2 regions of the Bacillus haimaensis genome follow, and region 2 is predicted to be linked to the other one. Evidence: riboswitches for the same ligand, from Rfam matches in the RefSeq annotation. Region 2 holds a riboswitch; the other holds the start of a gene.

Region 1 (5,191 bases), 970 kb from region 2:
AGTGGCCTTAAAATCACTTTTATCGACTGTGGCATTTTCAATTCTTCCTGTGCTTGTTTAAAGTATTTGTACATTGCTTTACTGCCAACCGAGTTTGCAGAATGAATCGTAATTCTTTCTGCATAAAGTTCATTCTCCACCATAATTTGAACGAGCATAAGACCATTCCGATGTCTATTGAGTAAGTCATGATCCAACGATAGATGCTCGATCGCATTATTCTCTAACAAGGTGAGGCATTCGTCAATGTCTTCAGCAAGGATATACCCTTCTGGACATGTGCGACTATCATCTAGAAAGACATTTATTTTCAAGATGATCCCTCCAACTATTTCGACTTACGTATAGTGTAACATACTTTGATTACTAATTTTTTCCTATAAAGATTGAAGAGAAAGCCAAAAGCCTTTATCATCAAGGTTTCACGGCATTTCTCAGGAATAATGTACCAATTTAATCTGGAGAAACACTACGTCTTTTTATAATCCGGAAAATCAAAAATCCATTTCATCCAAAATGATTGAAGTCGTGCTTGTAGACGCACATAGGTATTATATTCCTTGAGGTAGGCCTGTTTAAAGGAATAGGAAACTTCACCTTGTTTTTCTTTTTCCAATAATTCCTGTTCCAGCACTTCAAGCTTTTCGATTTTTATTTGAATGGAATTATACGTCAATGCAGCCAATCCGCCATAAAGAATGGAAGCTATCAATAATAAGGAAAGTATATATTTTAGTGGGGTACCCACACATGTCCCCCCTTTCCGTCTTTTCTACATACTATGACGAATTGCGGGAATGTGACAGGACTGTTACAAAATGTTTGAGGTTCGAACAGGGACTAGCAGCCTTCCATTGAAAATTGGGGGAATTAAAGATATATTATAAGTAAAATGTACCGGAGGAAATGGGATGGCTGTCTTAATAGATGTACTTGTTGTAATAGTGTTTGCTGTGATCTTTTTCGGCGTATATAAGTATGTAAAAAATGCGTTAAAGAAATATTAATATGGAGGCCCTTTCACCCAAGTTGAAAGGGCCTTTTTTATGTTTTTTCGAAATCGATAGTTTGTGAAGCTTTCTTTTTCAGAATCAGCAGTGGTGCGTAAAGAATGAGAAACATGAGGATAACCACCAATTCCAGCGAAAGGATGTACCATGGATATGGTCCTAGCAAATCGATGATACTGGCATTTGAAGGTTTCCTGGCCAGAAACATATAGTTCCCGCCAGTTTGCCTATTAATAAAGAATACCAGTATGGCTATAAGCTGCAGCGCCCCAAACGCTTTCCACATGGATTTAAATGTAATGGCTTTCTTTTCCACCCATAACATATAAAAAACCGACAAGATGATGGCAATATGTGCCGCAAAGAAATGCAGAAAACGAAAGTGTGGAAAATCATAAAAGAGCTCTGGCGTAAGCAATGCCTGTAACGCACCACCAAGTCCCAGGAAATATACCACTTCAAATGTCCAGGTTTGCCTGGTTATCAGCATCCACATGCACAGATACAAGCTGATGGAGCATAGCTGAAAAGGGAGGGTGTAGCTTATATCCCACATATCGGTTGTAATATACCAATAGTTCAGCCATGCCTCTGATAAAAGAAGGCATCCCAAAATTGCCCACCTTCCATACACATTTGTGTATTTACTATTTCGTAGAAAGTACAAAAGTAAAATGAGCGACAATGCGATCACCAGCGCAAATATATGGGACGATGACAAGAGTATCGTCCCTTCCATTAGAGCATTCGGGTCGGTATAAGAATCCAACACTTCTCATCACCGCCTTTCGTATTCATTTCTTTCTCCATACTTCTACTACACCATGGTAAATTCCTGCTATCTTTTTTCCAAGCGTTTCTTTTTGCGCTCTGAAGCACTGTTGAAAAGCATTTTTTCTGCATCTGTCTCGGGAATCACACCTGGAACCGGAGTCGGCTTTCCATCTTTTCCTTTTGCCACCATTGTCAAAAATGATGTGGTGGTTGTCGTTTTCTCACCTGTTTCATAATTTTCGTTTTCCACTTTCACAAAAATTTCCATGGATGTTCTTCCCGTGGAGGCCACTATCGCCTCAAGAGTCAGAATATCCCCGACCTTCGCAGGGGAAAGAAAAGTCACTTGGTCGATGCTAGCAGTAACAACAACATTCCTGGAATGCTTCATTGCAGTAATAGCTGCAATCTCATCTATGTACGATAGAATCACTCCTCCAAAAATGGTACCCATATGATTCGTATCAGGCGGCAGAACCAACCTCGTCTGAATGGTCCTTGATTGATTGGAAGAAACGGAATTGTTGGTATTCATATGCTTAATATCCTCCTTATTAGTAAAAATAAAAAAACTCACCCTGCATAAGGATGAGTGAAAGACGGATGCAAGAAAGAAGCCTTGATAAAAAAGCCTTCCTTACGCACCCTCGTTCTATCTCTCACCTCCCGAAGAAGATAGTACTTCATCAATCAGACAGGTCTCCTGACTTAGCTTCTCCCTACTCTAGCCCTTCCCATACTCAAAAGTAATAGTGGGTTCTCTATTTCGTCAGCTTTACAGTTGCGGGTACAGTTCTGGACTTTCACCAGATTCCCTATTAAGTGCGTGCACATCTAATTAATTGGATGATTAAATTGATATTGCCCCTATATTCTACCATTAAACAAGATCTTCTAGTAATGATTATTCATACAGATTTTCTACGCATAATTTCAAGGTAAGTGCCCAAAATTTCATGACTTGAATAGTAAGATACCCCACAGATGGTTCCATTGTCACAAAATAGTAAAAAAAGAAGGTTGAGTAAAGGCTGTATTAGTGTGTATACTTATACTTGCAAGTTTTTCTACCCCCATTAACCGGGTATGGATTCATGAATATAAATATGCAACATAAGTGAGGAAACCTATGTTCTATAAAACTCTCATTCACCCATCTTCAAAAGAATGGATTGTGCTCTTTCATGGCTTTGGAGGAAACTCTTCCATATTCTACAAGCAATTGAAACCTTTCCGTTCTGAATATAATGTACTATTACTAGATTTACCAGGACATGGAAAAACTCCATATCCAAAAGGTGTGGATCTATTTGAGTACTCTTGTGATAAAACCCTTGAAATACTGAAAGCCTTAAAAATAAAATCCGCTCATTTTGTTGGCATTTCCCTTGGCACCATTATTATGCAGGAAATTGCACTGCGTTCCCCATCTTCAATCAAGTCGATGATTCTAGGAGGCGCCACTCCGAAGTTGAAAAAATGGGGCGAGTTTCTTTGCCGACTTTCCGTCTTTTATCCTTTGAGAAAAATTCTTCCACATATGGTTCCTTATAGAATATTTGCGAGAGTTCTATTACCGAAGCGCAATCATTCCGATTCCCGTAAAGCTTTCATCAAGGAAGCTTATAAACTTTCTAAAGAAGCTTATCTGGGATGGGTCTTATACGGCCTGAACGGTTACACCACCTACGATAGATTGGCAGAGACGAAAAATAAAATCCCTAAGCTTTATATATCGGGCTCTGAAGACCATATGTTCCTCGAAAGCACAAAGAAATATGCTGCAAACGAAGAGAACTCTACAATGGAAATCATTGAAAATTGCGGGCATGTTTGCAATATTGAAGAAAGTGAACGATTCAATGATCTTGCTGTTTCTTTTATGAAGAGTGCGAGCAAGGTGCAGATAATTGCGTAAAAGATTGAAGCTGAATTTTATGTTCAGCTTCTTTTTTGTGGGGAATTGAGCGAACCTGAAAATACAAAAACACAAGGAGCCCCTTGTGTTTTTGCATGCTATTTCTTCCTACTTTTCGCACTTGTCGAGATTTTCTTCCATTTATCCTTTTCTGCCAATTGTGCCCGTTTATTCGTTTTTCGTTCCAGATAAGCAAGTTCCCTTTGCAGCTTTACATAGCTTTGATACCTTGCTTCCTCCAATGTCCCTTCATCAATTGCCTCCCGGACCGCGCAGCTTGGCTCGTTCTCATGTTTGCAATCTCTGAAGTAGCATTGTTCAGCAAGTTCCTCCACATCCTGAAAGCTCTGACCGACTGTAGACCCATCAGCCTCCCATAGCTGCAACTCCCTCATCCCTGGCGTATCAAGCACTAGCCCGCCTGTCGGCAAAAGATACAGTTCCCGATAGGTGGTTGTGTGCCTTCCCTTATCATCGTCCCCTCTCACCTCTTGAATGACCTGCTTTTCTTCTCCTAACAGGTAGTTCGTCAAGGTCGATTTTCCTGCACCGGAAGATCCAAGAAGTGCTACAGTTTTTCCTGTAGTAAAATAAGGGGCCAACTCTTCAAGTCCCGTTTCATCTTTCACACTGACTGCGAATACCGGAACACCCAATGCGACAGCTTCAACATCCTTTATTCTTGCTGCCACATCCTCACACAAGTCAGTCTTGGTGAGGACGATTACAGGGGTTGCGCCACTCTCCCATGCCATGATCAAGTAACGTTCCAATCTTCTTGCATTAAAATCATAGTTCAGTGATTGTACCAAAAAGACGGTATCCACGTTTGCCGCAACAATTTGTTCTTCCGTCGTAAGTCCTGCAGCTTTTCTGGAAAACTTGCTGAAGCGAGGAAGTAGCGCCTGGATTGTAGCCTTTCTCTCACTCGGCCTTTCACTTAGGACAACCCAATCGCCTACTGCAGGGTAGTCCTCGCGGCTTTCCGCCTCAAATCGATATTTTCCGGACACCTCTGCCAAATACTCACCGTTCTCCGTTTCGACACGATATATTCTTTTATGTTCAAGCATGACTCTTCCAACCGTGAAGCCCTGCTCTTCGTAAAGTGTAAATTCATTATTCAAATAGTCGTTCCAACCTAGTTCATTACGTTTCAATGTTTATTCCTCCAATGGAAAGTAGATTAATTTTGGGTAAAACAAAAAGACCGCTCTCACGGTCTTTTCATAAAAATTTATAAACCATGGCGCTGATGACACAGCCCATGGGAATCTACAGTCTTATCCATCTCGGAATAAAATTTTATCGATTTCCTTGCAAGGGCTGTGCTGTTTTATTTAATTGGTTAACGTTCATGACAATTAATCGTTCCATAAAACATCCCTCGCTTTCAGAAAATTAATATTACAAAGATTATTGTAGACCATCTGCATCAAAAAGTAAATAGGAAAAAGTGGAGAATTTTTCCGTAAGTTTACTTTGCTTC
Region 2 (5,191 bases):
ATTATTATCAGACTCTTTAGCACCATCCAAGGCAATTTCTGATTCTTCCAAGGATCTCTGTGCATCCTCATCTACGCTTTGTATTCCAACGCTTTCCTCTTTAGCAGAATCTGCGGAATCATCACGTTCGGAGCTTTCCATGATGCCTGCACCGTCTGAATTCCGGGCTGCTTGATCCATGGAAGAATTGGAACCACTCAAGTTCTGCAGGAATAATGGTGAGATAATGGCAAAAATCAATACTGCAGCGGCTAGGGCAAGCGCAGGTATCACGTTGAAGGAGCGTGGTTTTTTATTGAGTCCATCATATACTTCACGATATATTTGTTTTGGGTCACGGTCATCTTTCATTTTAGGCATCTGCCGTAAAAGCTTTTCGAGTTGTTCTTCCTCCATACGCTGTTTATGACGCATTACTGTTCCCCCCTTTCTCTTGGAGTTCCTCCATATGAGCCTTCAGGACCTTTAAAGCTCTATGTTGAGTTGTTTTCACCTTACTTTCCGTCCACCCCAATATTTGGGCAGTTTCTTGGATTGATAAGGCTTGTATGTACCGCAGGACGAGGACAAGACGGTGATCCATCTTACATTTATCCAGACACCGGTACATTTGTTGAACCTGTTCATTTTGTAAAGCTATCTCTTCAGGCAGTGGTGCATGATCTTTTACCTGTTGTGTGCTCCAGTCAAAAGTTTCAAGTAGTTTACTTTTCCAACCCTTCTGCTTACGGAAAGAATCTATTGCAACATGTTTGGCGATAGAAAAAAGCCAGGTCTTCTCGCTGCTCTTTCCTTCAAACCGATCGTAAGAACGCAAAACCTTTATATAAACTTCTTGAACGAGGTCCTCGGCTTGCTCTTTATTTTTTACCATATAAAATAAAAACTGAAAGACATCATGGTGATATTTTTCATAGAGCTCTTGAAAAACCGTATTCATCCTTTCCCTCCGTTCATTAGATTAGTCGTATACTATATTAAAAAAGTTACATTACAAATATATGACAAAAGTTACAGTTTGGCTATATTCTTTTAGGAATTTTCAGGAAAATATTCATAGGTATTTTTGAAGGTAATCTTTTTATATAAAACAGGAAAATCAGTATATATTGTTTCATTATAATGGAGGGTCATTCAACTTTGTAGGGGTCTTTGAGCACCTTTTTTGTTTTGTTGTGTGGAATCCTGGGACAGGCAATTCAGAAGAGGCTAAAGTTTATCAATATTCGAAAAGGATGGTTCGCCTTACATCCAAAAAAGAGAAGCCCTTTTCAAGGCTTCCCTTCTGTTCATTGAAGCATATACGCCGCCCTTTCCTTCAGCAGCCTGGATAATACAGGGAATAATACAATAAAAAATACCACATTCCCGATCGCATGGTTCACATCGAATGGAATTCCTGCCAAATAGTAGGGCCAAAACAGCTTACCTACCACCAAACGTTCAAGTGACATCACAAAACCGTACAAAAGTCCGCACATGCCTGCATAGATCGCCAAAATGACGACAGGTGTCTTATGGAACCATTTGCCGATCATTCCGCTCATCAACCCGATAATCGACCATGCTATGATCTGGGTGATCGTCCATGTGCCGCTTCCGAGTACCATATTGGTGGCAATCGTACTGCCGCAAGCGAGAATCAATCCTGTCACCGGCCCCATCCAAAAGGAACAGATGATGATGATTGCTGTTACAGGCTGAACATTAGGAATGGAGGCGAATGCAATTCGCCCCACTACGCATAAAGCGATGAGCACCCCTAATAAAGCAAGCTTTTTAGTAGGCATAAAACTATTCCCACTTTGCATAGTCGAAGTGTACAACATCATCTGCCTTGAGCACGTATTCTTTTGCACCAACCATGATTTCTTCCTCATTCACCTTATATGTCCAGAAATAGGAGTTAGCTGTATCCGACTCTACCCCATCAATACCAACTATAAATTCCTTGGTATCGTCCAGGGTCAATTCGAAGTTACGTTCCATCACTTCCATCAATGATTCGCCTTCTTCAAATTCCAGAGTTTTTTCGTTGATTACTTCTTCTCCATCCTTTGTCAGCTTGATGGTCGTTTCGAGCTGTTCCTGCTGCTTCTCCTCTATCGGCGCTTCTGTTGAGGAGTTGGAGTTCGTATTATTTTCCCCTGATGCACATCCTGTCAATGCCAATGTAAATGCTGCTAGTAGTGTCAGTAAGAATTTCTTCATGGTTCATTTCCCCTTATGTATGTAGTAGGTATAACTGCAAAATGGTCTTTTCATCCCTCCAGCTGGAATAATAAGTCCCCTCTTGTTGTTAACTTTTCTCCGAAGCAACAAAAAAACCTCATCCTGTTTGAAGGATGAGGTGTAAACGGCATATGAAAAAAATAATAGAAAACGCCGTCTCTCTCACTCAACCCCCGAAGCATTGAAACTAAGTTTAGACAATTGGCAGGTCTACTGACTCATGCTTCACCCTACTTTGAGCCTTCCCATATGGCAGCCTGATCTCTCAAGCCGGAACATACAGTGGTTATCTCATTTCGTCCACATTTACAGTTGCGGGGACAGTTTTGGTCTTTCACCAAATTCCCTTTTAAGCCACCGAGGTGACACCAACATCTTCAAAACTATTCAGTTAACTAGCTTTCATATTACACAATATGCCCCTTGCTGACAAGAAAATGTTTCATAGTAAACAAGATTTTTCGCTAATGTTAAACATATTAACTCATTGTTCGTGGAATAAACAGGGAAAATGTCGTTCCTTCATTCCATTTTGAATGAACGGAGATCTGGCCATGATGCGCTTCGACAATATTCTTTACAATGGCAAGGCCGAGTCCCGTCCCTGCTCGTCCCCTTGTGCGCGCTTTGTCCGCTTTATAGAACCGTTCAAACACAAATGGCAGATCCTCTTCAGGAATACCGTGTCCGGAGTCCTTTACATCCATTTTCAGGCCTAGATCAGACAAATTGACTAGAATCGTAATTCCCCCCCCATTTTCCGTATGCCGGATCGCATTGTCAACCAGATTGGTCAAAACCTGTTCCATTCGATCTACATCAAATGCGATCTTTCCCTGTCCTGTCATCTCGTAACTTAGACTGATGTTCTTTTCTTTTGACAGCACCTGAAATTTGCGAATTATTTTTTCCACAAATACTGCAACATTTGCTTCTTCATAGTTCAGCAATATATGCCCCGCTTCCATTCTCGCAAGGTCGAGAAGATCATTAACCAGTCTCCCCATGCGCAGGGACTCATCATAGATGACAGACGCAAGCTCTTTTTTCTCCTCATCCGTTCCGGCAATATCATCGACGATTGCTTCACTGTATCCTTGCAGCATGGAAATCGGTGTACGCAGTTCATGTGATACATTCGCTATAAAGTCCTTGCGGAGCTTATCTAGCCTGCGTTCTTCCGTCATATCCCTGATAACGGCAACCGCCCCACGTATATGCGTCTGGCTGTATAGCGGGCTCATCACAATCACCCAGGTGCGCCCTTGGTAGGTGAGCTCAATTGCTTGTTCCTTTTCAATGGAAACCGCCCGCTGGAACATATCCCTCACCTCTGATGGAAGGTCTTCCCCATTGTCACTGCCTTCCTGGTAGAACCAGGCTTGCAAAAAGCGTTCAGCTGGAGGATTCGAGACAAGTATGGTTCCGTCACGGTTCAAGGTGATAACACCATCCGCCATCGAGCTTAATATGTTCGCCAAATGCTCTTTTTCCTGATTCAATGCATTTATATTGAATTTCAACTGGCGTCCCATCTGATTGAATGCCATCGCAAGCTCCCCAATTTCATCGTGAGTGAGCATCGGAAGCTTTGTATCAAACTTGCCTCGTGCAATTTCAAACGCAGCCTCCCTCATTTTCCGGAGAGGTGCTGTAATTCTCGTAGATAGGAAGAATGCAAAAATCGTTGTTAGGAAAATGGCAAATCCGGCTGCGAGTAAAATGAGCTGGGTTGTCTGTTTTGTTGTTTCCTTGATGGCAAGCAAGGATTGATAGATGAAGACAGCTCCATCCTGTGTTTCATCCAGGTGTAGCGGAACCCCCACGATCATGATTTCCCCATACATTTCATCATCTATGCTAGTATCGGATAAATAGGTTTTTTTCGTAACAATCGGCTGATCCTCGAACACAAGGGAGAGTTGTGGATCATCGAGGAAAAAGGAAGCCGGAAGATGACTGAGCGTTTCGTTTGGGGAATGGCTAAAGTCTTTCTCATCCGAGAACACTACCACCCTTGTCGCCTCATCCACCAGCTCCCATGCGATACTCATCGCCTGTTCACTATCTGCATGCTGTTCAAGAATGAGCGATATTTTTTTTGCATCCTTTGTCAGGTCCTTTTCAGCTTCACTGACATGATAGTTTTCGAAAAACTCCAGCAACAGGATTGTAAGTACAAAAAGCACAAAGGATACTAAAAGTAAAATGGTTAGCCATAGCTTACCAACTACACTTTTCCAAATCATGAGTCACTGCCGACCTCAAACTTGTACCCTACGCCCCATACGGTCACAATCATTTTGGAAGCTGGCTCTGATACTTTATTCAACTTTTCGCGAAGTCTTTTCACATGTGTATCGACGGTTCGCAAGTCACCAAAGAATTCATATTGCCATACTTCTTTCAGCAGCTGCTCACGGTCAAAAACTTTGTCCGGAGATTTTGCAAGAAAATAGAGTAGCTCATACTCTTTGGGTGTCAGGTTCACTTCCTTGCCATCGGATGTAACTCTGTGCGCATCATTGTCGATGGTCAGATGAGGGAATACGATGACATCCTTTGTTGTTGTTTCCGTAGTCAGGAAGGTTGTGGTCGAAGATCGTCTCAGCAACGCCTTTACCCTAAGCACCACTTCCCTCGGACTGAATGGTTTCACTATGTAGTCATCAGTTCCAACTTCAAAGCCCTGGACACGGTTGGTCTCTTCCCCTTTGGCTGTCAGCATGATGATCGGAGTCGCTTTCTTTTCACGGATTTCCTTGCATACCTCCATGCCGTCCATGCCTGGCATCATGATATCAAGGAGAATGACATCGTATTCATTTTCCAGTGCAAGTTCCAATGCGGTGTGACCATTGTCCGCTTCCTCTATTAAATAATTCTCTCTTTCCAGATACATTCTCAACAGCCTTCTGATTCGATCTTCATCGTCCACAACAAGAATTTTTACGTCTTT

What was found. Region 2 has a riboswitch for cobalamin ahead of ABN702_RS06795 (DUF4430 domain-containing protein). Riboswitches for the same ligand answer to the same signal wherever they lie in the genome.
Region 1: linked by a shared signal. The riboswitch ahead of ABN702_RS11750 (acyl-CoA thioesterase) and the one ahead of ABN702_RS06795 (DUF4430 domain-containing protein) in region 2 are both predicted to bind cobalamin.

What each region holds. Positions count from the first base shown of each region.
Region 1 covers NZ_CP158164.1:2,313,018-2,318,208, forward strand. Annotated here, with positions in the region: gene ABN702_RS11735 (cyclic-phosphate processing receiver domain-containing protein) at 1-314, opposite strand, end outside; gene ABN702_RS11740 (hypothetical protein) at 470-748, opposite strand; gene ABN702_RS11745 (TIGR02206 family membrane protein) at 1,045-1,782, opposite strand; gene ABN702_RS11750 (acyl-CoA thioesterase) at 1,849-2,319, opposite strand; cobalamin riboswitch at 2,460-2,637, opposite strand; gene ABN702_RS11755 (alpha/beta fold hydrolase) at 2,914-3,702, shown strand; gene rsgA (ribosome small subunit-dependent GTPase A) at 3,801-4,862, opposite strand; gene ABN702_RS11765 (MFS transporter) at 5,180-5,191, opposite strand, start outside.
Region 2 covers NZ_CP158164.1:1,342,154-1,347,344, reverse strand. Annotated here, with positions in the region: gene ABN702_RS06810 (GerMN domain-containing protein) at 1-414, opposite strand, end outside; gene sigX (RNA polymerase sigma factor SigX) at 404-940, opposite strand; gene ABN702_RS06800 (ECF transporter S component) at 1,290-1,790, opposite strand; gene ABN702_RS06795 (DUF4430 domain-containing protein) at 1,795-2,211, opposite strand; cobalamin riboswitch at 2,418-2,620, opposite strand; gene ABN702_RS06790 (ATP-binding protein) at 2,712-4,481, opposite strand; gene ABN702_RS06785 (response regulator transcription factor) at 4,478-5,191, opposite strand, start outside.